4 regions of the Ottowia sp. VDI28 genome follow, and region 1 is predicted to be linked to each of the others. Evidence: predicted binding sites of a transcription regulator. Region 1 holds the regulator's gene; each other region holds the start of a gene.
The links. Region 1 encodes sigma-54, which starts transcription at its own class of promoters, with help from an activator protein. Its sites were predicted from a motif close to TGGCANGNAANCTGCTTT; they were not measured.
Positions count from the first base shown of each region.

Region 1 (7,226 bases):
AAATTCGACGAGTACTACCTGGAATCGAGCCTCTATACCAGTGGCCGGGTCGAGGCGACTCGTCAAGCGTCTGATCGACGCTGGCAAGACCTACGAGCAGGACGGCGCCCTGTGGCTGAAGACCACGGACTACGGCGACGACAAAGACCGCGTCATGCGCAAGACCGACGGCGGCTACACCTATTTCGTGCCCGATGTCGCCTATCACATCACCAAATGGGAGCGCGGCTACCACAAGGTCGTGAACATTCAGGGCACCGACCACCACGGCACTATCGCCCGTGTGCGGGCCGGCCTGCAGGCCGCGGGTGTCGGCATCCCGGCGGGCTACCCCGATTACGTGCTCCACACCATGGTGCGCGTGGTCAGGGGCGGCCAGGAAGTGAAGATCAGCAAGCGTGCCGGCAGCTATGTCACTCTGCGCGATCTGATCGAATGGACCAGCGCCGATGCCGTGCGCTTCTTCCTGCTTTCGCGCAAGCCCGACACCGAATACACCTTCGATGTCGATCTGGCGGTTTCCAAGAACAACGACAACCCGGTTTACTACGTGCAGTACGCCCACGCGCGCATCTGCTCGGTGCTCGAAGCCTGGGGCGGCGACACCGCCAGCCTGCTCGAAGCCGATCTGTCGCCGCTGGACACACCCGCTGCCCAGGCCCTGATGCTTCAGCTGGCCAGGTACCCTGACGTCCTGACGGCCGCTGCTCAGGATTTTGCGCCGCATGACATCACCTTCTACCTGCGTGAGCTGGCGGCCAGCTACCACAGCTACTACGATGCCGAACGCATCCTGGTGGATGACGAGGCGGTGAAAAAGGCGCGCCTTGCCTTGGTCGCCGCCACCGCCCAGGTGTTGCACAATGGCCTGTCGGTGCTGGGCGTGTCGGCCCCCGCCAAGATGTAATCATTCACAACATGAAATTGAACAAGCAATCTGGAGGTACCTTCCTGGGCGTGATCCTGGGGGTGATGGTGGGCTTGGCGGTAGCATTGGGCGTCGCCATCTACGTGGCCAAGGTGCCCGTGCCTTTCCTCAACAAGAATTCCTCCCGTACCAGCGGGCAGGATGCCGCCGAGGCCGAGAAAAACAAGGATTGGGATCCCAACGGCCTTCTGCGCGGCCGCAATGGTGCTGCGCCGGCCACCAGTGGCACTGTCGCGCCTGAGCCGGTGCCGCGAACCATCCCTGCGCCGGCTGAAGCGCCGGGGCCTGCCGTGGCGTTGCCCGCGCCCGCTGAGGTCAAGCCGCCCACGCGGCCCGCCGCGCAGGCGTCGGCACCCGCTCCCCGGGCCTCTTCGGCCACGGCGGCCCGCCAGCCTTCCGCTGATCCTCTGGGTGATCTGGTGGCTTCGCGGGCGGGCAGCAGCACGCCTTCAACGGCCTCCACGGCGCCAGATCCATTCGCCTACTTCGTGCAGGCCGGTGCTTTTCGCAATCCTGGTGAAGCCGAAGCCCAGCGGGCGCGCCTTTCGTTGATGGGCGTCGAATCCCGCGTGACCGAACGTGAGCAGGCCGGCCGCACGGTCTATCGTGTGCGCGTCGGTCCGTTTCAGAACAAGGACGCTGCCGACCGCGTGAAAGAGCGGCTGAGCGGCAACGGAATGGACGTGGCTTTGGTTAGAGTGCAGAAGTGACCCCCCTGAGGCGCTGGCGCGCCTTCCCCCCAGGGGGACGCAGCCAGCGGCCTGGCGAAGCCAGCTCCGCGGCTACTCACGTATGGCCTGCTCCGCGGCCTTCTGACTTGACTCCCTCACCCCAACCCTCTCCCGCCTGCGGGAGAGGGTTGGGGTGAGGGCGGCGGGGTTACCGCGGGTAAATGTCGTTTCTTCGGCGAAATTGGCTTAAAACATCAATAATCGAGCCTTGACTACCTCGGTTGCGGAACTCGCGGCCTGCTTGCCGGCTCTGACGGCCTGTTGATACTGGAGCTTGTTTTTTTATGAATCGTCGTGAATTTGCTTTAGGTGCCACTGCAGCGGCGCTTCCCGGGTTTCTGGCTTTGCCGGCGCATGCGCAACAAGGCAAGGGCTACGTGGAAATCAAGCCTGCGGCTCCGGTCGATGCGCCGGCCGGCCAAGTGGAGGTGATCGAGTTCTTCTCCTACGGCTGCGTGCATTGCATGCATTTCGAGCCTATTTTTGCCGCATGGAAGAAATCGGCTCCCAAGAATGTGGTGGTACGCCTCGAGCATGTGGGCTTCCAGAGCAGCTTCGAGCCGCTGCAGCGCATTTATTACGCCCTGGAGGCCGTCGGCGGGGTCGACAAGGTCCACGCCAAGGTGTTCGATGCCCTGCAGAACCAGCGCAAGCGCCTCGACAAGCCCGATGTCCTGTTCCCCTGGATGGCCGAGCAGGGTGTGGACCGCGCGAAGTTCGAGCAAGCCTACAAGTCTTTCGGCGTCGCCAGCAAAGTTCGCCGCGCCGTGCAACTGCAGGAAGCCTACAAGGTCGAAGGTACGCCAGCCCTGGGGATCGGCGGGCGCTACTACACCGACGGTTCCATGGCCGGTGGCTTCGAGCGCATGCTTCAGATCACCAATCAGTTGGTCAAAACCTGAAGCTCGGGGCGAAATGCCCTGGTTTTTGCCGCTTCATCAGCCCGCTTTTGAGCGGGCTTTTTTGTCTGCGGCTTAGAATGGAGCCGAGAATCGAAGCAAAAACCGTGCCTTCAATGAAATCACCTTTCCCACTGCGGGCCTTTGGCTGCGCTTTCGCGTTGCTGGCGGGCGTTCTGGCTGGGAGCCCCGCCTGGGCTGAGCGGGCGGACCGCGAGAAGCCCATGAACATCGAGTCCGACACGCTGCGCTACGAAGACCAGCAACAGCTCAGTACGTTCACCGGCCGCGTCGTGGCCACCAAAGGCACCATCGTGATGCGCGGCGCGCGTCTGGAGGTGCGGCAGGACGCGGCGGGCAATCAGTTCGGCGTGATGTATGCCGAGCCGGGCAAGCGGGCTTTCTTCCGCCAGAAGCGCGAAGGCCTGGACGAATACATCGAAGGCGAAGGCGACACCATCGAGTACGACAGCAAGGCCGACACCGTGCGCTTTATCCGCCGTGCCGAGATGCGGCGCCTGGCTGGCTCCACCATGCAGGATGAAGTCACGGGGGCGGTCATCGTCTACAACAACACCACCGAGGTCTACACCGTCGATGGCGCGGCGCGTTCCGCGGGTGCCACCCCTTCGAAGGGGGCTGGCGGACGTGTGCGGGCTATTCTGGCGCCGCGTGGTACACCTGCTCCAGCCTCCGGGGCGGAGTCCGCCGTGCCGCTGCGGCCTTCCACGGGGCCATCCCAGTGAGTGGGCAGGTGGAGCAGCCCGCCCCCGTCCTCAACGCCGCCGTCTCGCCGTCCCAGGCAGCGGCGCCCGGCTCCAGCCGTCTGGAGGTCCGAAGCCTGCGCAAGAACTATGGCGCGCGGCGCGTGGTGCATGATGTATCGCTCACGGTCCGCAATGGCGAGGTGGTGGGGCTGCTCGGCCCCAACGGCGCTGGCAAGACCACGTCGTTCTATATGATCGTCGGCCTGTTGCGCGCCGATGGCGGCCAGATCAGCATCGACGGCCAGCCGATCGAGCACATGCCGATCCACCGGCGTTCGCGGCTGGGCCTTTCCTATCTGCCACAGGAAGCCTCGATCTTCCGCAAGCTCACCGTCGCGGAAAATGTGCGGGCCGTGCTCGAATTGCAGCAGGACGAGAATGGCCACCCGCTGCCCAAGGCCGAAATCGAGCGCCGGTTGACGGAGTTGCTGGAGCAGCTTCACGTGAACGATTTGCGTGATTCGCCCGCGCCCTCGCTTTCCGGGGGCGAGCGCCGCCGCGTGGAGATCGCGCGAGCGCTGGCCACGCAGCCACGCTTCATTCTGCTGGATGAGCCCTTTGCCGGTATCGATCCTATTGCCGTCATCGAAATCCAGCGCATCATCGCCTTTCTCAAAGGGCGCGGCATTGGTGTGCTGATCACCGACCACAACGTGCGCGAGACACTGGGCATCTGCGACCATGCGGTCATCATCAGTGAAGGCCGTGTGCTGGCCGCAGGTACCCCCGAGGAGATCGTTGCCGATCCTGAAGTGCGGCGTGTGTACCTTGGCGAACACTTCCGGCTCTGAAGCGTGAACACGCTATTGAGTACACCGGCGCGGCGGTGACGGCATGAAACCCGGCCTTTCACTGCGCGTTTCCCAGCATCTTGCGCTCACGCCCCAGCTACAGCAGTCGATCCGGCTTTTGCAGCTGTCCACGCTGGAATTGGCCAGCGAAGTCGAGCAGATGCTGGACGACAATCCCTTTCTTGAGCGCGCAGAAGAAGACGCCGACCGCGAGGCATTCGGCCTTGCGCGCGCCGATACCCGCGTGAGCGAAGGCGACCGCGCCAGCGAACAGGGCGCGGAGGCTGGCACAGACGATTTCGGCGATACCGACGGGGCCAGGGGCGAGACCCTGGTCGCTGAAAGCTGGGACGGCGATGGCAGCGTGGAAACCCAGCCCGACGACGGTGAATGGGGAGGCGATGCGCCCGCCCGCCGTAACAATCTGGAAGATGACGACGAACTCGACCCCGGCGAGCGTGGTACGCCGCAGGAGTCTCTGACCGATCACCTGCACCGCCAGGCCTTGTCCCTGCGCCTGATGCCGGAGGATGCGGCGGCCGTGCGTTTCATGATCGAGTCGCTGAACGAGGATGGCTACCTCGAAGACACGCTCGCTGAACTGGCCGCGACCCTCCTTGATGAGAACGACGGCCAGGAGCAGATGGAAGAGTTGGTGCACCGCTTCACACTGGCACTCAGGCTCGTGCAATCACTGGAGCCCGCCGGCGTCGGCGCGCGCAACCTGGCTGAATGCCTCACGCTGCAGCTCAAGAGCCGCCAGAATGAGCGAGGGTTGGGCGCGCAGGAGCAGGCGCTTGTCGCCGCGGCGCTGCAGATTTGTACTCAGCACGGCGCCATGGACCTGTTGGCGCGGCGCGATGCACGGCGGCTTGCCCAGGCCACGGGTGAACCCGAAGACCTGGTGCGCGCTGCCATGGCCTATATTGGCCGGCTGGAACCCAAGCCGGGGCGGCGCTTTGCGGATGTCACGCGTAATGCCATTGTGCCGGATGTCATCGTCACCTGCAGCGGCCAGGGTGCGCAGCAGCGCTTTCGTGTGCAGCTCAACCCCGATGTGATGCCGCGTCTGCGCGTGCACGACATCTATGCCGGTGCCTTGCGCGGCGGTCGAGGCGGCGAGAACCACCAGGCGTTGGCGCAGCGCTTGCAGGAGGCCCGGTGGTTCATCAAGAACATCCAGCAGCGCTTCGACACCATCCTGCGCGTGTCACAGGCCATCGTCGAGCGGCAGAAGAATTTCTTTGTCCATGGCGAACTGGCCATGCGTCCCATGGTGCAGCGCGAGCTGGCCGACGAGCTGGGCGTGCATGAATCAACCATCAGCCGTGTAACGACCGCCAAATACATGGCCACGCCGCAGGGCACCTTCGAGCTGAAGCACTTCTTCGGCTCTGCGCTGGGGACGGAAGCCGGTGGCAATGCCTCCAGTACGGCGGTGAGGGCGCTCATCAAGCAATTCATCTCCGCCGAGGACACGAAGAAGCCGCTATCGGACAACCAGATCGCCGATATGCTCAAGGAGCAAGGCATCGATTGCGCCCGCCGAACGGTGGCCAAGTACCGCGAAGGGCTGCGCATTCCCGTGGCGAGCTTGCGCAAGCTGGCGTAACCCCTGGGACCGCCGAGCTCCAGCTCGGCAAGAGGGGTTTTGTACACGCTGCTGCCAGGCTGGAGCCCGGCGATCCCGGCGGGCAAGGCTTGCCACCCTCGGCGGGAGCGACAATCACCCCTTACTGGCCTGTGCCGCGTCCCGATCAAATGAACCAACTGACCCTCTTCCTACCCTGCGCCGCCGGCGTTGAAGGTTTCCTGGCCGATGAAGTGCACGGCCTCACGGGCCTGGTCGGCAGTGATTTGCTCACCGTGCGCGCGGGTGTGCGCGTGCGCACCGATTGGGCGGGCGCGCTGCGCCTCAATCTGTACAGCCGCCTGGCGCAGCGGGTGCTGATCGAGCTGGCGCACGGCCCCTATCGCGACGCGGAAGATCTCTACAGGCTCGGCTCAGGCGTGGCTTGGGAAGAATGGTTCACGCCTCGCCAGAGCTTTCGCATCGAGTTGACGGCGCAGCACAGTCCGCTGCAGAGCCTGAATTTCGCGACGTTACGCGTCAAGGATGCCGTGGCCGACCGTTTCCGCCAACGGGGCGGTGTACGTCCCAGCATCGATACGCATGCGCCGAATGTGCGCCTGCATGCCCACCTCACGGTCGACACTGCCACGCTGTACATCGACACCTCGGGCGAGCCGCTGTTCAAGCGCGGTTGGCGCCAGGACAAGGGTGACGCGCCGCTGAAGGAAACCCTGGCAGCCGCCATGTTGGCCGCTAGCGGCTGGTGGCAGCCTGCTACGCGCTCGGTGCAGGAAGTGCCGCTGTATGACCCCTGCTGCGGCAGCGGCACGATCGTCATCGAGGCGGCGCAGATTCAGCTAGGGCTGCCCGCGGGCGGTCAGCGATCCTTTGGTTTCGAGCAATTGAGACCATTTGATCGCGCAAGCTGGCAAACCATGAAAAGCGAAGCCCAAGGCGAGCGCAGGTCTGCCGACGTGCCCGTCTTCGGTAGCGACGTGGCCCACCGCATGGTCGATTTTGCCCAACGCAATGCAGAGCGCGCTGGCGTGGCTGATGCCGTGCAACTGCGCGGCGGCGATGCGCTGCAACGCATGCCGCCAAGCGCCCAACCGGGCGTGATCGTCATGAACCCACCCTATGGTGAGCGTATCGCTGCCGCGGGTGTGGCCGGCCGGGGCCGCGAGGCTTTCCAGAGCGGCACACTGGCGCGCGCGCGGGGAGAAGGGACGGGGACGGCGGCCGAGGTCGACGCCGGCGACGATTTCTTCCGTCAGCTCAGTGCGCATTGGAAGTCACACTACGCGGGCTGGAGTGCCTGGCTGTTGACGCCCGATCTCAAGCTCCCTGGCCGTCTACGGCTGAAGGAATCGCGCCGGGTGCCGATGTGGAACGGTCCCATCGAATGCCGGCTGTTCCGTTTCGATCTGACGGGCCGGGCATCTCCAGTGGCATGACGGCCGAACTGGTACTCGACACCAACGTCGCGCTGGATTTGCTGGTGTTCGCGGATCCTGCCGCCGCGCCGCTGCGGGCCGCA
Region 1 covers NZ_CP149820.1:622,066-629,291, forward strand. The annotation lists partial or broken gene argS (arginine--tRNA ligase) at 1-907, shown strand, start outside; gene WJU18_RS02830 (SPOR domain-containing protein) at 919-1,638, shown strand; gene WJU18_RS02835 (thiol:disulfide interchange protein DsbA/DsbL) at 1,944-2,561, shown strand; gene lptA (lipopolysaccharide transport periplasmic protein LptA) at 2,675-3,304, shown strand; gene lptB (LPS export ABC transporter ATP-binding protein) at 3,313-4,116, shown strand; gene rpoN (RNA polymerase factor sigma-54) at 4,160-5,728, shown strand; gene WJU18_RS02855 (THUMP domain-containing class I SAM-dependent RNA methyltransferase) at 5,878-7,143, shown strand; gene WJU18_RS02860 (PIN domain-containing protein) at 7,140-7,226, shown strand, end outside.

Region 2 (7,226 bases), 3.2 Mb from region 1:
TGTTGCATGCTCAAGGCGCGGACGCCGCCGCCGTGCGCCGTGAATGGTCCGGCTTGCGCAAGCAGCAGCGCCGTGCGAAGGCCCACATCCTTCAGCCTCGTGTATCAAAGGCTGATCGCCTGGCATGGGTCAAGTACCGGATACAGGCTCACTACCTGCTGCACCACGGCTTCGTGCGGCCCGCCGGGCTCGACAAGGCCGTACACGGGATCGCGCAGCATGGTGTGCCGATGGATTGGGTGCATGGCCGGTTCGATGCGATTTGCCCGCCAGCCAACAGCCTGGGCTGGGCCAAGATGGCGAGTGCCGCCGGTGGCACGGTGTCTGTGCATCTTCCGCCTTGCGGCCATCTGGCGGGTGAGTCCGCCATGCGAAAAGCCCTGCGCCAGCGTGTGGGCGGCCGCCCTAGTTAACGAGGCCGGGCGGAAGCAGATGCTTCTTGCGATAGATGGTGTTGCGGGACACGCCCAAGGCTTTTGCGGCTGCCGATATGTTGCCGTTGTGAAGGCGCAGCATCTGGGCCATGGTGCTGAGTGCCACGTCTTGCAGGCGCGGGCTGTCCAGCAGAATCTCGCCGGTCACCGCAGTAGAGGGCATGGCGGTTGCACAGGAACCAAGGAGGGGGTGGGCGACGAGGCTGGCTGGCTCGCATTGGCTCGCAACTCTTCAAGAAAATCGTCGGGCAGATCATGGACGTCGATGGTGCCTTCGACGCCCGCCATGACCACGGCCGTACGCAGCAGGTTGTGCAACTGGCGGAGATTGCCGGGCCAGTGGTAGCTCGAGAGCAGGTCCATCACCTCGGCTGAAACATGGGCCTGATGGCCATCGTCTCCAAGCGACTTCAGCACTTTCTGCACGACCGGTTCGAAATCCGTGCGTTCCCGCAGGGCAGGCAGGCGCACGACCAGGCCATTGAGCCGGTAGTAAAGATCTTCGCGGAACTCGCCGCGCGCGATCAGGTCCTTGAGGTTCTTGTGGGTGGCGCTGATCACGGTCACATCCACATCCACCTCTTTGCCTGCACCCAAGGGGCTGACCTTGCGCTCCTGCAGCACGCGCAGCAGCCGCGCCTGAAGGTGTTTGGGCATATCGCCGATTTCATCGAGGAACAGCGTCCCGCCGTCGGCCTGTGCGATCTTGCCGACAGCACCTTTCTTGCGCGCCCCGGTGAAAGCGCCTTCCTCATAGCCGAACAACTCGGCCTCGATCAGCGATTCCGGAATCGAAGCGCAGTTGACCGGAACGAATGGCTGGCGCGCGCGAGGAGAATCGTTGTGCATGGCCTGGGCCAGCAGATCCTTGCCCGTGCCGGTTTCACCCAGGATCATCACTGGAATGTCGCGGCCCACGACCCGGCGCACCTTGTGAATGATGATGGACACCTGAGGATCCCCGGTGTCCAGATACTGCAGCGACGACAGCTGAGGCTTGCGCGGCATGGCTGCAGGCTCGGTCCGTGGCGTGGCCTGCAGGGCAGGGGGCTCGTGTACCGGCGCGAGCGTGGGGGCTGACCAAGGCCCGGCGGGCTTGATTTCCGCGCGGGACCACACCGTGACGCCGTTGTGCATGCACAACTGCCGTGGGGTAGGTGCGGGGCCGCCAAACAACTCGAAGAGGGCCGAGATGGGCAGGTTGAACAAGGACGTGAAGGTATGCGCCTGCAGCGCATGGAACGAGAGCCCCAACTGGAATTGCGCGCTGCGGTTGGCGGAGATGAAACGCCCCTCGGGCGTGAAGACGGCGATGCCTTCCACCAAGGTGCCGAGGAACTCCGAGCGCGCATGGAAATGCAGGCGGACCGCCTTCGGAAAACTGCCCGCGAACATGTGGTTCTCGATCATCTGGGCGGACATGCGCACCAGCGCCATCGTATGCTGGTGGTAGCTGCGGTGGTCGCCCGTGACATCCAGGGCGCCGATGACCTGGCCATGGGGGTCAAAGATAGGTGCGCACGAGCAGGTCAGGGCCTGGTTGGCGCTCATGTAGTGCTGGTCGCCATGGACCGTGATCGCTTCTTCTTCGCTCAGCGCGGTGCCGATGGCATTGGTGCCCTTGGTTTTTTCCGACCAGTCCATACCCGGCACGAGTGCCACGCGCGAGGCCTTTTCGAGAAAGTCATTGTCTCCCAGGGAATGCAGCACCATGCCTTGGGCAGAGGTCAGCAGCACCATGCTGTGGGTGTTGGCGATTTGGCCGTAGAGCGTTTCCATGATCGGTGCGGCGTGCTGGTAGAGGAAGCGGTTTTCTTCCAACATGCCGCTCAGATGGCCCCGGGCCGGGCTGGAATAGTCCGGCTGGTCGTGGACGGCGACGCCATAGGTTTGGGAGCGCCGGTGTGCTTTTCCCAGAACCTCGGTGTAATGGCGGTCGAGCGCGATCTGGTTCGCTGACGCGTCCTCTCCCTGTCGCACGGGAGGGCGGCCGAAAGAATCAGTGCTCATAACGCTTGTCTCCTAGGGCTGAAACAAAAGTGTTCCAGCGGGCTGCCACTTACTCCAAGGTTGGAGGGCTCCTGTACGACGCAAGGAGGCCTGGGCCTTTCCTTGCGGATTCTGCTCATGACGGCGCTAAACGGCAAGATGGGCTTCCCGGGATTAGTGTCCTGTCGTAACTAGGTGACGCCCATGTGCTCCATATCGTGACAGTTAGGCGCTGAGCGGGCTCAAGTTGCCTCAATTTGAGACAAAAAGGGCGCGAAATGGTGAAGAACTCCGGCCGTGGCCTGCATATTGCTTGGCGCTGAGGGCACGTTTTTCTGCCAACCCGGAGACATCTGAATGAAACAAGCTCCCCTTCCCATGAAGAAAAAGCCCCTCTCGCTTTGGTCCACGTGGTCCGCGCGAGGCTTGCTCACGCTTACCCTGGCTTTGGGCGCATCGGCCGCGATGGCGCACGGCGATGTGGTTCCGCAAGCTGTAGATACCCATACCTTGCCGCAGCTCGGCGACAAGTGGCGGGATTCGAACCCCTACAGCACAGGGGACGCGAACAAGGAGGCGCTGCGCATCGGTACTTCGGCCTACAACCAGAACTGCGCGCGCTGCCACGGCCTGGAAGCCATCTCGGGCGGCATCTCACCTGATCTGCGCAAGTTCGACGGGGAATGCGCCGGCTACGCCGACACGGCCCGCAAGGAGGCTTGCTACAAGGAAATGGATGAATACTTTATATCTACAGTCCGCCGGGGGCGTACCCGCGATGGGCGCGTGTACATGCCTCCCTTCGAAGGCACCCTCACGCAGGAGGCCATTTGGTCGATCAAGACCTATCTTGAAACCAGGCGCGAACCATGAGCCGGCATACGCTCCAACTGAAACGCCGGCAGGTGCTGTTCGGCCTGCTGCCGCTGTGGCCGGCCGCGCATGCCCAGGCCGAACTGGCCGACCTTGACCGTGTCCGCGCGCGCGGCACGCTCAAGGTGGCGCTCTATAAGGACAACGCGCCGTTCTCCGGCAACGTGCCTGGTGGCGGCATGCAGGGCCTGGATGTGGCCATTGCTGCCGCGCTGGCGCGTGAAATGGGTCTGCAGTTGGCGCTGCTGCCGTTCGATGCCGACGAGAACATGAACGACGATCTGCGCAACATGGTCTGGCGCGGCCACTACCTGGGCTACGGGCCTGCCGATGTCATGCTGCACGTGCCGGTGGACAAATACCTGATGCAGGAAAACCGGCAGGCGCTGATCTTCGCGCCCTACATGCGTGAGCAGGTGGTGCTGGCTCACGATGTACGCCGCGTGCCCGAGGTGCGGGCCGCTGAAGACCTGAAGGGCTTGCCGCTGGCCGTGGAACGAGGCACGGGGGCCGCCAGCGCGCTCATGGGCCACGGCGGCGGTTTGCTGCGCGCGGATGTGCACCTGTATCCAAGTGGCCCGGAGGCCGTGAAGGCCGTGTTGGAAGGCAAGGCCGCGGCCGCCTATGTCACGCGTGCCCAGGCTGAATCGGTGCTGTCGAAGGCAGAGCCCAAGCCCGGCGATATCCGGCTCACGCCGCTGCAACTGCGAGGCGTTCCCGATGGCTGGCCTATAGGCTTGGCCATCAAGGCCGAGAACCGCAAGCTGGGCGAGGCGCTGGAGACTGCGCTGCAGTCGCTGCGCAGCAAGGGCGAGCTGCTGGCGATATTTCAGCAGCAGGGACTGACCTTGACGGCGCCCTGAGTTCCTTCATTCCCGGATGGGCTGGCCATCCGGGAATCATCGCCATCATCTGCCGCGCTGGCCCAACCCAAAAGAAAAATGGCTGGGCCTCCAGCCAGGCCCCGAAGGCCTTCATGCTGTCGGTACCAGCCACCGTCTCTGTTTCCAGGATCAGAAGAAGCCCAGCGCCTTGGGGCTGTAGCTCACCAGCAGGTTCTTGGTCTGCTGATAGTTGGACAGCGCCGATTTGTGGTTCTCACGGCCGATGCCCGATTTCTTGTAGCCACCGAAGGCCGCATGCGCAGGGTAGAGGTGATAGCAGTTGGTCCACACGCGGCCGGCCTTGATGGCACGCCCCATCTGATAGGCGGTGGTGCCGTTGCGGCTCCATACGCCAGCGCCAAGGCCATACTCGGTATCGTTGGCGATGCGGATCGCGTCCTCCGTGGTCTTGAAGGTGGTGACCGACGCCACGGGGCCGAAGATCTCTTCCTGGAACACACGCATGTTGTTCTGGCCGAACAGCAGCGTGGGCTTGATGAAGAAGCCATCGTCGATTTCGCTGCCAGGGCGATGGCGTTCGCCACCGGTCAGGCACTCGGCGCCTTCCTGGCGGCCCACATCAATGTAGCCCAGAATGCGCTCCAGCTGCGCTTGCGAAACCTGCGCGCCGACCATGGTGCTCTTGTCCAGCGGGTGCCCTTGTTTCATGGACTGCACGCGTTTGACGGCACGCTCGATGAAGCGGTCGTAGATCGACTCCTGGATCAGAATGCGCGACGGGCAGGTGCAGACCTCTCCCTGGTTCAGCGCGAACATCGAAAAGCCTTCCATGACTTTGTCGAGGTAATCGTCATCGGCGTCCATCACGTCGGCGAAGAAGATGTTGGGGCTCTTGCCACCCAGTTCCACGGTAGAGGGGATCATGCTGTCGGCCGCGGCATGTAGGATGCGCTGACCCACGGCGGAAGATCCGGTGAAGGCGATCTTGGTGATGCGCTTGCTGGTCGCCAGCGCCTCGCCGGCTTCCTTGCCAAAACCATTCACCACGTTCACCACGCCAGGCGGCAGCAGATCAGCGATCAACTCCATCAGCACCATAATGGAGGCGGGGGTCTGTTCGGCTGGCTTCAGCACCACGCAGCAGCCAGCGGCCAGTGCAGGGGGCAGCTTCCACGAAGCCATCAGGAGCGGGAAATTCCAAGGAATGATCTGCCCGACCACACCGATGGGTTCATGGAAATGGTAGGCCACGGTGTTGGCGTCGATCTCTGAAATGCCGCCTTCCTGCGCACGGATGCAACCGGCGAAGTAGCGGAAATGGTCGATGGCCAGCGGCAGATCGGCCGCCATGGTTTCGCGCACCGGCTTGCCGTTGTCGATGGTTTCGGCAATGGCCAGCAGCTCCAGGTTCTGCTCCATGCGATCGGCGATCTTGAGCAGGATGTTGGCGCGCTCGGTGGCGGAGGTGGCTGCCCATTTGTCCTGTGCGGCATGGGCCGCGTCGAGCGCCAGGTTGACATCGGCTGCATCGGACCGGGCCACGCTGCAAAATGGCTTGCCCGTGATGGGGGACACGTTCTCGAAATAGCGGCCGGCAACAGGGGCTACCCACTTGCCGTTGATGAAGTTGTCATACCGCTGCTTGTACGGGTAGTTGACGTCGAGGTTGAATCGCTTGAGTTCAAACATGTCCATGAGGGTCTCCTGATTGGCGGAAGCCGGTATGCCAAAACGGCCGGCTACCCTCGTACATACAAACTCCATGCCAGCCAGGCGCCGTGGCAGAGCGCTAAGCGGAGTCCATGTTTTTTGTTCCACTGTGCCAGTCTGGCGCAGCCCCTGTTCCAGATCGGCAGCCCGTGGAGCAGTGCCCAGTGAAGGTCGGTCTTACAACTCCGGAAACACCTCTTGCAGTGGAGAGACCGTACCCGACGCCGAAGGGTCATACCCCGGCAAGCTCGCCAGTTCTGTACGGAAAGCCGGCTCGCGCAGGGCGGCCAGCACCATCTGCAATGCGGGGGTGTCCTTTACCTCATGGCGGTACAGCAGGAAATACCGCTCCGTGGCAATGGGCACAAAATCAAGCTTGAAGCGCCGCGCCGGCGGCTCCAGGCCGAAGCCCACGTCCGCCATGCCGCTGGCCACGTACGCGGCGACTGCGGCATGCGTGTACTCCCCCTGCTCGAAACCTACGATGTCCGTGGAGGAAATGCCTTGGGCTTTCAGCAAGGCCTCCAGCAGCAGGCGCGTGCCCGAACCCGGCTGGCGATTGATGAAGCGGATATTTGGCCGGACGAGATCGGCCAGCGCATAGACCTCTCTCGGATTCCCGGGGTGGACCATCAGCCCCTGCCGCCGCGTGGCGATATCGGCCAGCATGAAACCTTGCCCTTGAAGCCAGGGCCTGTAGTGTTCCAGCACGGCGCCTTCCATCGGCCCCAGGGGAATATGCAGCCCCGCGATATCGCAATCGCCGTCGCGCAGCGCGGCTGCGGCGGTAGAACTGTTCGCATAGGAAAAAGCCAGCTTCAGCCCGTCTTGCGCCAGACTTTCAATCAGGCGCTCGATCAGCCGCTCGATCGCGAAGCCATGGCTGACTTGTATGCGCAGCGCGGTGGGCGCTTCGCTCAAAGCGCCGCGCAATTCTTCCGCCAACTCGGAGGACAGCGTTTCCAGAGCTGGCCGGAGCCGGGCATGAATGCGCCGGTCGGCCCATACGATGCGCGCACCCAGCTCCGTCAGTTTGGAGCCCTTGCCGCGTTCCATGACCAGCAACTCTTTCTGAAACAGCTGTTCGCCCAAGCGCACCAGATCCCAGGCGCGCCGGTAAGAGATTTCCAGGGCGCGCGCCGCGCGCAGCAGGCTGCCTGTTTCGGAGACCTGCACCAGCAACTCGATGAGCCGTGCGGGCAGCGCTGTTCCATCCAGATCCTGGATCGTCCAGACGGGGCGGATGGAAACCTGTTTCATGCAAAGGTGAAGCGGAAGTATATGAAGCGGGCTGCCTATGCATCGGACCGCATTCTTCATATTGCGCAAAACGCGGAATACCGGGACGATCGATTCGAAAGCAGACGAGAGCAGA
Region 2 covers NZ_CP149820.1:4,012,419-4,019,644, reverse strand. The annotation lists gene WJU18_RS19035 (alpha/beta fold hydrolase) at 1-413, shown strand, start outside; partial or broken gene WJU18_RS19030 (sigma-54-dependent Fis family transcriptional regulator) at 406-2,444, opposite strand; gene pedF (cytochrome c-550 PedF) at 2,889-3,296, shown strand; gene WJU18_RS19020 (substrate-binding periplasmic protein) at 3,293-4,159, shown strand; gene WJU18_RS19015 (aldehyde dehydrogenase family protein) at 4,310-5,836, opposite strand; gene WJU18_RS19010 (substrate-binding domain-containing protein) at 6,029-7,111, opposite strand.
Region 2: pedF (cytochrome c-550 PedF) is a predicted target of sigma-54. The motif match lies at 2,722-2,739, and genes of this name have one in related genera.

Region 3 (7,226 bases), 1.3 Mb from region 1:
TGCCCCAGTCCTCGTGCAGCTTCAGCCCGATCGCGCCGGCGCTGATCTGTTCATGCAGGCCCTGAGGCAGGCTGGCGTTCCCCTTGCCCAGAAAACCGAGGTTCATGGGAAAGGCGTCGGCCGCCTGCAACATGCGCTCCATGTTCCAGGAGCCGGGGGTACAGGTGGTGGCAAAGGTGCCCGTGGCGGGGCCGGTGCCGCCGCCGATCATGGTGGTCACGCCGCTGGTCAGCGCTTCTTCAATCTGCTGCGGGGCGATGAAGTGGATATGGGTGTCGATACCGCCCGCGGTGACAATATGGCCTTCGCACGAGATGATTTCCGTGCCGGGCCCGATGATGATGTCCACGCCCGGTTGGGTGTCGGGGTTGCCGGCCTTGCCGATGGCTGCAATGCGGCCATCCTTCAGGCCGATGTCGGCCTTCACGATACCCCAGTGGTCGATGATCAGTGCGTTGGTCAGCACCGTATCCATCGCCCCTTGTGCGCGGCTGCGCTGGCTCTGCGCCATGCCGTCGCGAATGGTCTTGCCGCCGCCAAACTTCACTTCCTCGCCATAACCGCCGGCGGCAAGGGTGTAGTCTCTTTCGACTTCGGCGATCAGCTCGGTATCGGCCAGCCGCACGCGGTCTCCCACCGTGGGGCCGAAGGTTTCCGCGTAGGCGCGTTTGTCCATTGTGGCCATCTTAGTTACCCATTGCGCTGCGCGCCGCCTGGGCCGCATGAAACGTAAAAGCTTGAATGGCCGCGGAGCAGGCCGTGCCAGAGCAGCCGCGGAGCTGGCTTTGCCAGGCCGCTGGGTGCGTCCCCCTGGGGGGACGGCGCGTGAGCGACTCAGGGGGAATTTCATCTCAAAGCGCTCCTTGAATCAGGCCCCGAAAGCCGTAGATTTGCCGGTCTCCGCCGATGTCGATCAGCTCCACTGTGCGTTGCTGGCCGGGCTCGAAGCGCACAGCCATGCCACTGGCAATGTTCAGGCGCTTGCCGTGGGCCGCCTGGCGGTCGAAAACCAATCCGGCGTTCGTCTCCGCAAAGTGGTAGTGGGAGCCGACCTGGATCGGGCGGTCGCTGGCATTCTGGATCACCAGCGTCGTGACCTCGCGGCCGGGATTGAGCGTATGCGCGCCCTCGTCTATCAAGAGTTCACCGGGAATCATGGCCGCCTCACCCTCCCGCCAGACGGGCCAGCATGAACGCGCCCAGCAAGGCTGTAGCCCCGCCGCCGAGCCTGGCCAGCCATTGATGGCGTTGCATGACCGCGCGGCCCAGCGCGATCCCCGCGATATGCAGGGCAGCCGATCCCAGCGCCATGCCTGCCAGTGCCGCGAGCGCCGCCTGCGCGCTGTCGGCCGCCAGCTCCTGGCCATGCGCCGCACCATGGAAGAAGGCAAACACGCCTGCCAGGGCCGCCGCCAGCACCCATGGCATCTGCTTCTGCACCGCCACCAGCAGGCCCAGCACCAGGACGGATGCGGCGATCATGGGCTCCACACCAGGAATCCACAGGCCTGCGAAGCCTGCCAGGGCGCCAGCCACCAGCAGCGCCACGAAGGCCGCGGGCGCTCGCCATGCGGGGGTGACCGTCAACGCGCTCCAGACCCCTACAGCCAGCATGGCGGCCAGATGGTCGGCCCCGGTGAAAGGATGCATGAGCGCGTGGAAGAAACTGCTCAGCCCATCGTGATGGTGGCCGCCATCAGCACCGGTATGCGCCAGGGCGGACAGGGGCAGCAAGGCGGCCATGGCGGCCGAGAAGAGGATCGGTTTGTTGATTTTCATGGTGCGCATGGGAGAGTGATCAGGAAACAGCTGGCGGTTCAGGCGATCGGTTCGTGCACCGTCACTAACTTGGTGCCATCGGGGAAGGTGGCCTCGATCTGGATGTCGGGAATCATCTCGGGCACACCTTCCATCACGTCTTCCCGCGTCAGCACGGTGCGTCCCGCGCTCATCAGCTCGGCCACGGTGCGGCCGTCGCGAGCGCCCTCCATCACGAAGGCGCTGATCAGCGCCACGGCTTCCGGGTAGTTGAGCTTGACGCCGCGCGCCTTGCGCCGCTCGGCCAACAGGGCGGCGGTAAAGATCAGCAGCTTGTCTTTTTCGCGGGGAGTGAGTTCCATGACTTTGAGGCGTGCAAGGGGCGTGCCAGCGGTCTGGGAGCGTGCACGACTGAAGGGTTGAGGGCAGGTTATCACCAAGATGGGGAGGTTTGCCACATGTTTGGGCCAAGCCATGGCAGCTCATGGTGCGAACTCGCACCAATTTGGGATTTGTCCTGGTGGGCAGACCCGTGCCGGTGCACCGGCGCCGCAGGGGGCAACTGGCTTGGCACACCTATTGCATGAAGGGACCTTCAAGGCTGGGAAGCATTCCCGGTCGTCATCAGTAACTCTCGATCACTCTCTTTTCACTGAAAGGTAAAGCCATGTTCAAGCGTCGCATCGCCATGAAAACCCTGGCCGCAGCAGCGGCCGTCGCTGGTCTGTCGGTCGCGGGTGTGAGCGCCCAGGCAGCCGACACCATCAAGGTGGGCGTGCTGCACAGCCTCTCGGGCACCATGGCCATCTCGGAGACCGTGCTGAAAGATACGGTGCTCATGGCTATCGACGAGATCAATGCCAAGGGCGGCGTTCTGGGCAAGAAGCTGGAGCCGGTGGTGGTCGATCCCGCATCCAACTGGCCGCTGTTCGCCGAGAAGGCCAAGCAACTGTTGACCCAGGACAAAGTGGCCGTGGTCTTCGGCTGCTGGACCAGCGTGTCGCGCAAGTCCGTGCTGCCCGTGTTCGAGCAGAACAACGGCCTGCTTTTCTACCCTGTTCAGTATGAGGGCGAAGAGCTGTCCAAGAATGTTTTCTATACCGGCGCGGCGCCCAACCAGCAAGCCATTCCCGCCGTTGAGTATCTGATGAGCAAGGAAGGCGGCGGCGCAAAGCGCTTCGTGCTGCTGGGCACGGACTATGTGTATCCGCGCACCACCAACAAGATTCTGCGCGCTTTCCTCAAGTCCAAGGGCGTGAAGGAATCGGACATCATGGAAACCTATACGCCCTTCGGCCATAGCGATTACCAGACCATCGTGGCCGATATCAAGAAGTTTTCCACGGGCGGCAAGACGGCGGTAATCTCCACCATCAACGGCGACTCCAACGTGCCTTTCTACAAGGAACTCGGCAACGCGAACCTGAAAGCCAAGGATGTGCCCGTGGTCGCGTTCAGTGTGGGCGAGGAAGAGCTGCGCGGCGTGGACACCAAGCCTCTGGTCGGCCACCTGGCTGCATGGAACTACTTCATGAGCGTGAAGAATCCCACGAACACGGCTTTCATCAAGCAGTGGAGCGATTACGCCAAGGCCAAGAACATCGCGGGCCACAAGGACAAGCCTTTGACCAATGATCCGATGGAGGCCACCTGGGTCGGTATCCACATGTGGAAGCAGGCTGTGGAAAAAGCCAAGAGCACCGACGTCGACAAGGTGATCGCCGCCATGTCCGGCCAGACCTTCACCGCGCCCGACGGCTTCACGGTGAAGATGGACGAAAAGAACCATCACCTGCACAAGCCGGTGATGGTGGGCGAGATCAAGGCCGACGGCCAGTTCAACGTGGTCTGGAAAACCAAGGGCCCGGTCAAGGCGCAACCCTGGAGCCCCTTCATCGAAGGCAACGACAAGAAGAAGGACGAGCCGGACGGCAAGAGCAGCTCCTGACGGAGTTTCTTGAGGGGGACATCCTCTCATCCGTCATTCCCGCGAAGGCGGGAATCCAGTGCCGCCTCACTGCCGCCTTTGGATTCCCGCCTGATCGATTTACCTTATCCAATCATGACCATCCTGCGCGCTGCACTCGCGAGTGCCCTGGGCTTGCTGCTGAGTCTTTCGAGCCTCTCCAGCCACGCCTTGACCCCTGAGCAAGCCTTTGCGATGGCTGCCGCCGAGGACAGTGATGCGCGCGTGGCCGCCATCAACTCGGCTGTCTTGGAGCCGGGCAATGACGGAAAACTCTCCGCCTATCTGCAGGCGCTGGCCGATGACGCCGTGCGCACTGCGGAGGGCAAGGCCTATATCGTCAACGGAGATGCCGCTACCGATCCCGTGACCGGCCAGGCCGTCAAGCTGCCGGCAGAGGCGGAGGACGTGGTCAACAACAATTACCTGCGCGGCGTCATCGAGGCGGCGCAGGCCGCGCTGGCCTTGAGCAGCAGCGATGTGAGCACCCGACGGAGTGCAGCGGAGCGGATCGCCGCGGAACCTGATGCGGCACGCCTGCCCTTGATCGAAAAGGCGCTCGGCCGCGAGCAGGATGAGCAGGTCAAGGCGCTGCTGAACCGCGCCCGCGCCGCCAGCCTTCTCAGCAGTGAAGATACCGCTCAGCGGGTGCGGGCCGTCGAACAGCTCGCGCAGCAGAAGACCCCCGAAACACAGCTGCTGCTGAACCAGCGCCTCGCCGAGGAATCTGATCCTGCCGTGCAGAAAGCGCTCAGAGACGCTCTGGCGTCGATTGTCGAATCACTGACCTGGGGCGAACGCCTGGGCGAGATCTTCAGCGGCATCAGCCTGGGCTCGGTGCTCCTGCTGGCCGCACTGGGCCTGGCCATCACCTACGGCTTGATGGGCGTGATCAACATGGCGCACGGCGAGCTGATCATGATCGGCGCCTATGCCACCTATATGGTGCAGGCCCTGTTTCAGCGCTACCTGCCGGAATCGGTATTCGGCTGGTACCTGGTGCTGGCCGTGCCCGTGGCCTTCATGGCGTCGGCCCTGGTGGGTGCCGTGCTCGAGCGGGGTGTGATCCGCTTTCTCTATGGCCGTCCGCTCGAAACGCTGCTGGCGACCTTCGGGATCAGCCTGGTGCTGCAGCAAACGGTGCGCAGCCTGTTCGGCGCGCAGAACGTCGGCGTGGAGAATCCCTCCTGGATGAGCGGTGGACTGGAACTCCTGCCCAATCTGACGCTGCCCTGGAACCGCATTGCCATTATCGTGTTCGCGTTCGCGGTACTCGGCGCCGTGGCCTTCATGATCGCCCGGACGCGGCTCGGCCTGTTCGTGCGCGGCGTCACGCAGAACCGGGCCATGGCCTCCTGCGTGGGCGTGAACACGGCCCGCACCGATACCTATGCGTTCGCGCTGGGCTCCGGCATTGCGGGCCTGGCTGGCTGCGCCCTGAGCCAGATCGGCAACGTAGGTCCGGACCTGGGGCAGAACTACATCGTGGACAGCTTCCTCGTCGTGGTCCTGGGTGGCGTGGGCCAGCTCGCGGGCACAGTCTACGCGGCCCTTGGGCTTGGTGTGCTCAGCAAGCTGCTCGAAGGCTGGACAGGTGCCGTGCTCGCCAAGATTGCCGTGCTGCTGTTCATCGTGATCTTCATTCAAAAGCGTCCACAAGGCATCTTCGCCTTGAAGGGCCGTAGCGCGGAAACCTAAGCCATGGTCATTGAAAAATCCCAGCCTTCCACGCTGCAATTGCCCTCGACCGAACCATTACTCAGCGTCAGAGGGTGGACGGCATTTCTCGGCGCGCTCATTGTGATCTGTGCCGCCGTGCCGGCCCTGAACCTGTTGGCGCCCGAAGGCAGTGCATGGCATGTGTCTGACTATATGGTGGGCTTGCTGGGCAAGTTCATGTGCTATGCGATCTGCGCCTTGGCCATCGACCTGATCTGGGGCTATACAGGCATCCTGAGCCTGGGCCATGGCCTGTTCTTTGCCCTGGGCGGCTACGTGATGGGCATGTATTTGATGCGCGAGGCGGCCGGCCCTGACGGGCTGCCGGCCTTCATGGGTTTCCTGGATTGGAAGGAGCTGCCCTGGCACTGGGCGCTCTCGGACAGTTTCGTGGCCACGCTGCTGCTGATCCTGCTGGTTCCGGGCTTGATCGGCGGTGTGTTCGGCTACTTTGCTTTCCGCTCGCGGATCAAGGGCGTGTACTTTTCCATCATCACCCAGGCGCTGACTTACGCGGCCATGCTGCTGTTCTTCCGCAATGAAACGGGGTTTGGCGGCAACAACGGCTTCACCGGCTTCAAAAGCATTCTCGGCTTTTCGTTGAATACGCAGCGCATGCACGTCTTGCTGTTCGCGCTGTCGGGCCTGGCGCTGTTGGGGTGCTACCTGCTGTCGCGCTGGCTGATCCGCAGCAAGTATGGCCGCGTGCTGCAGGCCGTGCGCGACGCCGAGTCGCGCACCATGTTCTGCGGCTACAACCCGCTGCCCTACAAGCTCTCGATCTGGATCATCTCAGCCATGATGTGCGGCGTGGCAGGCGCTCTCTACGTGCCGCAGGTTGGCATCATCAATCCCAGCGAGATGAGCGTGGGCAACTCGATCGAAATGGCCGTATGGACCGCCGTGGGCGGACGCGCCAGCCTGCTTGGCCCTATCGCCGGCGCATTTGCCGTGAATGGCGGAAAGAGCTGGCTCACGGTGGCGGCGCCGGAGTACTGGCTGTATGTGCTGGGCGCCTTGTTCATCGTGGTGACCTTGTTCATGCCCGGTGGCCTGATCCGTTTGCCCGGGCAGATACGGCAGTGGCGTGAGAAGCGCCGTGCCATGGCCCTGTCCGACCTGAAACAGGGAGCACGCGCATGACCCCCGATCTGATGCACTCCGGCATGGAGCGCCTGAATGCCTACCGGGAGCGGCAAGAGGGCGCGCGTGCCACCGAATCCGGCGACCGCAGCGCCAGCATGGCCCGCCCGGTGCAGGCCGGTGAGCTGGATGTGGTTCACGGCCGGATTCTCTACCTTGAAGACGTTCATGTGAGCTTTGACGGTTTCAAGGCCATCAACGGCCTGAGCCTGGATATTGCGCCCGGTGAGTTGCGCTGCATCATCGGCCCCAACGGCGCGGGCAAGACCACGATGATGGACATCATCACCGGCAAGACGCGGCCGGACAGCGGTACGGTGTTCTTCGGCTCCACCATCGACCTGCTGCGCTACCGCGAGCCCGAGATCGCTTCCATGGGCATCGGGCGCAAATTCCAGAAGCCCACGGTGTTCGAGGATCTGACAGTCTTCGAGAACCTGGAGCTGGCGCTCCAGACGCAAAAGGGGGTGGCCGCGTCCTTGCGGTTCAAGCTGAGCGGCGCGCAGAAAGACCGCATCGCCGAGGTGCTGCACACCATTCACCTGGCCGGCAGCGTCACGCGCAGGGCCGGTTTGCTCAGCCATGGCCAGAAGCAATGGCTGGAAATCGGCATGCTTCTGGTACAGGAGCCGAAGCTTCT
Region 3 covers NZ_CP149820.1:5,850,948-5,858,173, reverse strand. The annotation lists gene ureC (urease subunit alpha) at 1-685, opposite strand, end outside; gene WJU18_RS27790 (urease subunit beta) at 852-1,157, opposite strand; gene WJU18_RS27785 (HupE/UreJ family protein) at 1,165-1,779, opposite strand; gene ureA (urease subunit gamma) at 1,818-2,120, opposite strand; gene urtA (urea ABC transporter substrate-binding protein) at 2,426-3,706, shown strand; gene urtB (urea ABC transporter permease subunit UrtB) at 3,821-5,422, shown strand; gene urtC (urea ABC transporter permease subunit UrtC) at 5,426-6,586, shown strand; gene urtD (urea ABC transporter ATP-binding protein UrtD) at 6,583-7,226, shown strand, end outside.
Region 3: urtA (urea ABC transporter substrate-binding protein) is a predicted target of sigma-54. The motif match lies at 2,327-2,344, and genes of this name have one in related genera.

Region 4 (7,226 bases), 1.7 Mb from region 1:
CTGCCTGCATCTGATGGCCGGCGCCCGGCAGCCTGACCGCGTGCAGATCAGGCCTCAAGCGCTGCATTTCCTCTACGTCCTCGTCGGACACCACGCCGCCCTCTCCCGCGCAGATCAGCGAGATGGGCATGGTGGTGCGGGCCAGATCGGCGAACATATCCTGCCCATGGAAGTCATCACTGGCCACATAGGCCGCACGCTCGTCGCAGGTGGAGAGCCACTCGGCACGGAGGCGGTGCAACTCCTCCGGCCAAGGTGCTGCCGCGCTGGAGGCAAGTGCCTGAGCCGCCTCTCCCCGCTGAGACGCCCGCAAAAGTGCAAGCGTACGCGCCAGCGGCACCGGATAGGGCCGGCGGCCGGGGCCGCTGGTAGGCGGATCGAGCAAGATCAGGGCATGCAGGCGCTCAGGCGCCAGCGTGGCGGCCCGCAGGGAAATGCGCGCGCCCATCGAGTGCCCGATGAGCAAGGGCTCCGTCAGTCCTAGCGCCGCCACAAAAGCAGCTGCGTCCTGCGCGCAAGCACCCACACCGTAATCCAGATGCGGTCCAGCCTCCGAAAGACCTCGGCCGCGAACATCCAGTACATAGCAATCGTAACGCGGCGCCAACCATTCACCCACGTGAGCCCACAGTATGGCGGGGCTCACAATGCCAGGCACGATCACTACCGGCCGGCCGCTCCCGGAAAAATGCAGGTAATGCTGGCGGATGCCATTGACGCGGACATGTCCGCCCCGGATGACGCTCATGATTCTTCCTGTTTAAAAATGACTTCTTCGCGCCCGCGTTCCGCTAACGAGCGTCCAATGGCGAGCCCAAAGCCTGTCCACCTGCCTAGGGCCGACAGGAGTATTTTGCACAGAAGAACGTCATTCCGTCAAACAGAATGATCTTCTTGACGAAGATATCGGAGCGTTCAGCGGGGCGTCCACTCCGGGAACGAAGCCTGGCATCAGGAGTGTCACCCTTACCGCGTCAGGCGGTCTTTTCGACGTGGCGTTGCCGCGTATAGAGAAAATCGATCACCGCCTTGCGCGCATGGAGATAGCGCGGGTCTTCGGCCAACTCCACGCGGCTGCGCGGGCGTTCGATGTTCACACTCAAAACCTCGCCGATCGTCGCGGCCGGGCCGTTGGTCATCATCACGATCTTGTCCGACAGGAGCACCGCCTCGTCCACGTCGTGAGTGACCATTACCACGGTGCTTCGGGTGCGCGCCACGATCTCCAGCAACTCGTCCTGCAGCTTGGCGCGGGTAAGCGCATCGAGCGCGCCGAAGGGCTCGTCCATCAGAAGCACCTGAGGCTCCATGGACAGCGCGCGCGCAATACCTACACGCTGCTTCATGCCGCCGGATATCTCCCCGGGCCGCTTCTGCGCGGCATGGGTCAAGCCCACCAAAGCCAAGGCGGCTGCGGTCCGCTCCCTGAGCCGCGTCTTGTTTTCGGTGGCGCCAAACACGCGCTCCACGGCCAGATAAACATTCCCTTCGCATGTCAGCCAAGGCAGCAGCGAATGGTTCTGGAACACCACGGCGCGCTCGGGCCCTGGCCCCTTGATTTCCTTGTTGGCGCAGATCAGAGCGCCCGCCGTTGGCGTGGTCAGGCCCGCGATCAGGTTCAACAGCGTACTCTTGCCGCAACCCGAGTGGCCAATGAGCGCTACGAACTCGCCCTTGGCAATCTGGAGATCGATCTGGCGCAATGCGGGAAACAATCCCTTCGCTGTCTTGAAGGTTTGCTCCACCCCTTGGACTTCGATGAACTTTATATCGCTCATGCCTTCACCTCTTCAAAGGTAAATACCGTGGCCAGCTTGATCAACGCCAGCTCTAGCAGCAATCCCACGATGCCGATCACGAAAATGGCCACGATGATGTTCTTCACGTTCAGGTTGTTCCACTCGTCCCAGACCCAGAAACCGATGCCCACGCCGCCGGTCAACATTTCAGCCGCCACGATCACGAGCCACGCCGTGCCCACCGCAAGCCGCACGCCGGTCAGCATGTAGGGCAGCACCGCAGGAAAAAGAACGGTGGTGGCAACCTTCCATTCGCTCAGATTGAGCACGCGCGCCACGTTCATGTAGTCCTGCGGCACACGCTGTACGCCCACGGCGGTATTGATGACCATGGGCCAGATCGAGCAGATGAAAATGGTCCAGATGGCCGCCGGGTTCGCCCCCTTGAAGACCAGCAGGCCAATGGGCAACCAAGCCAGGGGCGACACCGGCCGCAGCAGGCTGATGAGCGGGTTGAACATGCGCGAAAGAAATTCGAACCGCCCGATAACGAACCCCGCAGGAATACCCACCAGGGCAGCCAAGCCGAATCCCACGGCCACGCGCTCCAGCGAGGCCAGCACATTCCAGCCCACCCCCTGGTCATTGGGGCCGTTGCGGTAGAACGGATCACGGAACACTTCCACCGCCTGATGCCAGGTTTCCATGGGCCCGGGAATGCTCTGGCTGGTGACCGATGACACGATCGACCACAGCAGCACCAGCAGCCCCAGGCCACACGCGGGCGGGAGCGCCGACTTGAGGAACTCGCTCGCCTTCATGGTCATGCCTTGATCTTGAAGCCGTCCGCGTATTTGGCAGGATCCTTGCCGTCCCAGACCACGCCGTCGATGAGCTTGCTGGTGCGCATGTCGTCCTTCGGCACGCTGATCTTCATGGCACTCGCCACCGAGCGGTACAGATCCACCTGGTTCACCTGCTTGGCCACGGCCAGGTAGTCCGGATGGGTCTTGAGCAAGCCCCAGCGCTTGTGCTGCGTCAGAAACCACATGCCATCCGACAGGTACGGGAAATTCACCAGGCCGTCATTGAAGAACTTCATGTGATTGGGATCGTCCCAGCTCTTGCCAAGCCCGTTCTGATAGCGGCCCAGAATGCGCTGATTGATGGCGTCCACGCTGGTGTTCACGTAGGACTTGCTGGCAATGGTCTCGGCCATCTTCGCCTTGTTCGACAGGTTGGCGTCGATCCACTGCCCGGCTTCGATCACAGCCATCATCACCGCCCGCGTGGTGTTGGGGTATTTTTTGACGAATTCCGCTGTCGTGCCCAGCACCTTCTCGGGATGGTCCTTCCAGATATCCTGCGTGGTATTGGCCGTGATCCCGATGCCGTCCATGATGGCGCGCTGGTTCCACGGCTCCCCGACGCAGAAGCCATCCATGTTGCCCACCCGCATGTTGGCCACCATCTGCGGAGGCGGCACGGTGATCAGCTTGGCACCGGTCAACGGATTGATGCCCGCCGCCGCCAGCCAATAATGCATCCACATCGCATGCGTGCCGGTGGGGAATGTGCCGGCGAACGTGTACTCCCGTTTTTCTTTGGCCATGAGGGCAGCCAGCGACGGGCCGTCCACGGCGCCTTTGCCGGCCAGGGCTTTCGACAGCGTGATGGCCTGGCCGTTGTGGTTGAGGCCCATGAGCACGGCCATGTCCTTGCGGGTCCCGCCCACGCCCAGATGCACGCCATAGATCAGGCCATAGAGCACGTGAGACATATCGAGCTCGCCATTCACGAGCTTGTCCCGCACGCCAGCCCAGCTGGCCTCCTTGCTGAGCACGAGCTTCACACCGTATTTTTTGTCCAGCCCCAACACCGAGGCCATGACGACGCTTGCACAGTCGGTCAGGGGAATGAAACCGATCTTGACCTCCTCCTTCTCGGGCTTGTCAGAACCAGCGGCCCAAGCACCGCGGTAACCCAAGGCGGTACCCGCGGTCAGTGCAAGGAAACCGCGGCGTGGAATGGTGGATGGCGACATGTCAAAACTCCTTCGAACGTGGGAGACAAAAAACAAAAACGGCGCCTGACCTCAGCCCGCATGTGCGGGGAAGAGGAGGACGCCGTTGTCTTCTTCCACTCGGCCGCCATTGGCCGAGCTTTGAGTGAGTCATTGCATGAAGCGTGCCAAACACATCTCACGGACAAGCACTGCGGTTCTGGCTGACACAATGATGCTGCACTGCACCATGCTGGTGCCGCTCAAGGCCTGCGACACCTCAATGCGGTGCAGCCGGCAGCAGATCAGCCATCGCCAAGACAGCCTCGGCCACCTCAGCCAGCTTGCGGCCCTGATGCATCGCGGTTTGACGCAGCAGCTTGTGCGCGTCTCCCTCGCTGAGCTGCCGCCGAGCCATCAGGAGGCCCTTGGCGCGCTCGACCAGCTTGCGCTCCTGAAGCGCGGCTCGCGCGGTTTCCAGTTCGCCCTGCATGGCTTGCAGGCGTTGGGACTGCTCCTGCACCAGTTCCAGCACCGACCGATTCAGCTGAGGCCCAAGGCCTGCGGCCGGAGCCTGGGCGGTATCGAAGAAATCCGCATCCGCACTCACGGCCGGCAAGGGTTCGCGCGCCTGGGCAATGCGGCATTCGCATTGATACAGCAGTTCTGCCGCAAGTTGGGTTTCCACGGCGTGGAGCGCATCCATGCGGCGTGTGGCGACGTCGAACCATGTCTCGCGCAGATCGGCCGCGGATCCGGCGCCCGCCGGATCGGTGCATCCCACGCGGCGCAGGCGCTCCAGCGCGGCATCTTCGGAGCGCCACAACGGCAGGAGCGCGGGCGGAGCGAATTCGGCGAAGACCTGGAAACACCGCTCCTGCGCGGCAATCAGGTGCAGCCAATGCTGCTGGCGCTGCTCGCCACCCGCGCCGAACGCGGCAACGCCCGCCGCACGCTCTTGCCCCGCAAGTTCCTTGCCTTGCATGAAGTGGAACAACGCCACCAGCAGGCGGGAAACGCCAGGGTCTGCGGCGCTGTCGGCGGCTTCGAACACCACGGCCAGAACACCCGCCACCAGCTTGGAGAAGGCCACGACCGCCTCTTCGGGATTGACAAGGCGCGCCTCTATGCGCCCGCGCAGCGCGGGCAACACATCCAGCCCCTGCAATACATAGGCAATTCGGCTGAACAGGCGAGCTCCTTGAGCCGGCGTGTCCAACTGGCCGAAGCCTGCCCGTACGTCGCGCGCCAACTGCTCACACTCCTCGATCTGCTCCACCAGCAAGGCCGGCGCACCACCCCCCGTCAGGTAGACGATGCACAGCCCCCTCTCCTTCTGCAGCGCATGGATCAGCCGCCCGAGCAGATCGACGAGCGCACTGGTGCGCTGAAGCTGCTCCAGCTCGGCGATCTCGCACTGGCGGGCTACCTGGAGGAAATGCAAAGCGGAAGTCATGCCTCTTCCCAGCAATTCGCGTGCCGGAAATACCCGTCCAGGCATGCACCAACTTGCAGCGCAGCACCTGGCACGGCAATTGCATCGCTTTTTCGCAAGGCCGCGGCGCAAAGGCGCGCCGCACCAGACAGAGGCGTCATTCACCGGCATGGGTCAAACCGTGCTCCGTGAAGGCGCTTTTTTTGTTGCCGGGCCGCTCCAAGTTCTGAAGCCCGGAAGGTTTTGTTTCAGCCAGACAGAGGTTCACGATGAAAAAACCAAGGCTCGTGATGGTAGGCAATGGTATGGCGGGCGTACGCACGCTGGAAGAGTTGCTCAAGATCGCCCCCGATCTGTACGACATCACCGTGTTCGGCGCAGAGCCCCACCCCAACTACAACCGCATCCTGCTGTCGCCGGTGCTGGCGGGCGAGCAGACGCTGGAAGAGATCGTGCTCAACGATTGGGCCTGGTATGAGCAGAACAACATTACGCTGCACGCAGGCTGTGCCGTGACGGGGGTAGACCGAAGCCGGCGCATTGTGCATGCCGCCAATGGCGTGAGCGCCGAATACGACAGGCTGATCATCGCCACGGGCTCCAACCCGTTCATGCTGCCCATTCCCGGCAAGGACCTGCAAGGTGTACTGGCCTACCGCGACATCGCGGATACCCAGGCCATGATCGAGGCCGCCACGCAATACAAGGAAGCCGTGGTCATCGGCGGCGGCCTGCTGGGCCTGGAAGCAGCCAACGGCCTGATGAAACGCGGCATGAAGGTGACCGTGGTACATGCGGGCGAATGGCTGATGGAGCGCCAGCTGGACGACGTCGCAGGCAAGCTTTTGCAGAAATCTCTGGCCGAACGGGGCATGCAGTTCCTGATGACGGCGCAAACACAGGAGTTGCTGGGCGATGCGGACGGCGGCAAAGGCGGCCGCGTGCGCGCGGTGAAATTCAAGGACGGCAGCGAAACGCCCGCGCAGCTGGTGGTGATGGCGGTGGGCATACGCCCCAACACCGAGTTGGCGGAAAAGATCCGGCTCCACGTCAATCGCGGCATCGTGGTCAGCGACACGCTGCAAACCGTCACCGATGCGCGCATCTACGCCGTGGGCGAATGCGCGGCGCACCGGGGTATTGCCTATGGCCTCGTCGCCCCTCTGTTCGAACAGGGCAAGGTGCTCGCGAACCACCTGGCCGAGTTCGGCATCGGGCGCTACCAAGGCTCCATGACCTCCACCAAGCTGAAAGTCACGGGGATTGACCTGTTCAGCGCTGGCGATTTTCAGGGTGGCGCGGACACCGAGGAGATCGTGCTCAGCGATCCGTTCGCGGGCGTCTACAAGAAGCTCGTTCTCAAGGACGACAAGCTGGTGGGCGCGTGCCTGTATGGCGACACCGTGGATGGCAGCTGGTACTTCAAGCTTTTGAGAGAAGGCCGCACGGTCAAGGACATCCGCGACAAACTGATGTTCGGTGAATCCAATATCGGCGACGCCGGCCATCAAGGCCACAACAAGGCGGCCGCGATGCAAGATAGCGACGAGGTCTGCGGCTGCAACGGCGTTACCAAGGGCACGATCTGCAAAGCCATTCAGGAAAAGGGCCTGTTCACGCTGGAAGAGGTGCGCAAGCACACCAAGGCCAGCGCAAGCTGCGGCTCATGCACCGGGCTGGTCGAGCAGATCATCATGTTCACGGCAGGTGGCGATTTCTCGGCGGCCCCCAAAACCAAGGCCCTGTGCGGTTGCACCGACCACGGCCATCAGGCGGTACGCGAGGCTATTGCGAAGCATCGCCTGCTCAGTGTGGCCGAGGTCCAGCATTTCATGGAATGGCGCACGCCTAACGGTTGCGCCACCTGCCGCCCTGCACTCAACTACTACCTCATCAGCACCTGGCCCAAGGAAGCCCGGGATGATCCGCAAAGCCGCCTGATCAACGAGCGCAGCCATGCCAACATTCAGAAAGACGGCACCTACAGTGTGGTGCCGCGCATGTGGGGCGGAGAGACCTCGGCCGCGGAACTTCGCCGCATTGCCGACGT
Region 4 covers NZ_CP149820.1:2,363,529-2,370,754, reverse strand. The annotation lists gene WJU18_RS11355 (alpha/beta fold hydrolase) at 1-748, opposite strand, end outside; gene WJU18_RS11350 (ABC transporter ATP-binding protein) at 975-1,778, opposite strand; gene ntrB (nitrate ABC transporter permease) at 1,775-2,566, opposite strand; gene WJU18_RS11340 (CmpA/NrtA family ABC transporter substrate-binding protein) at 2,563-3,783, opposite strand; gene WJU18_RS11335 (nitrate- and nitrite sensing domain-containing protein) at 4,022-5,197, opposite strand; gene nirB (nitrite reductase large subunit NirB) at 5,446-7,226, shown strand, end outside.
Region 4: WJU18_RS11340 (CmpA/NrtA family ABC transporter substrate-binding protein) is a predicted target of sigma-54. The motif match lies at 3,915-3,932, and genes of this name have one in related genera.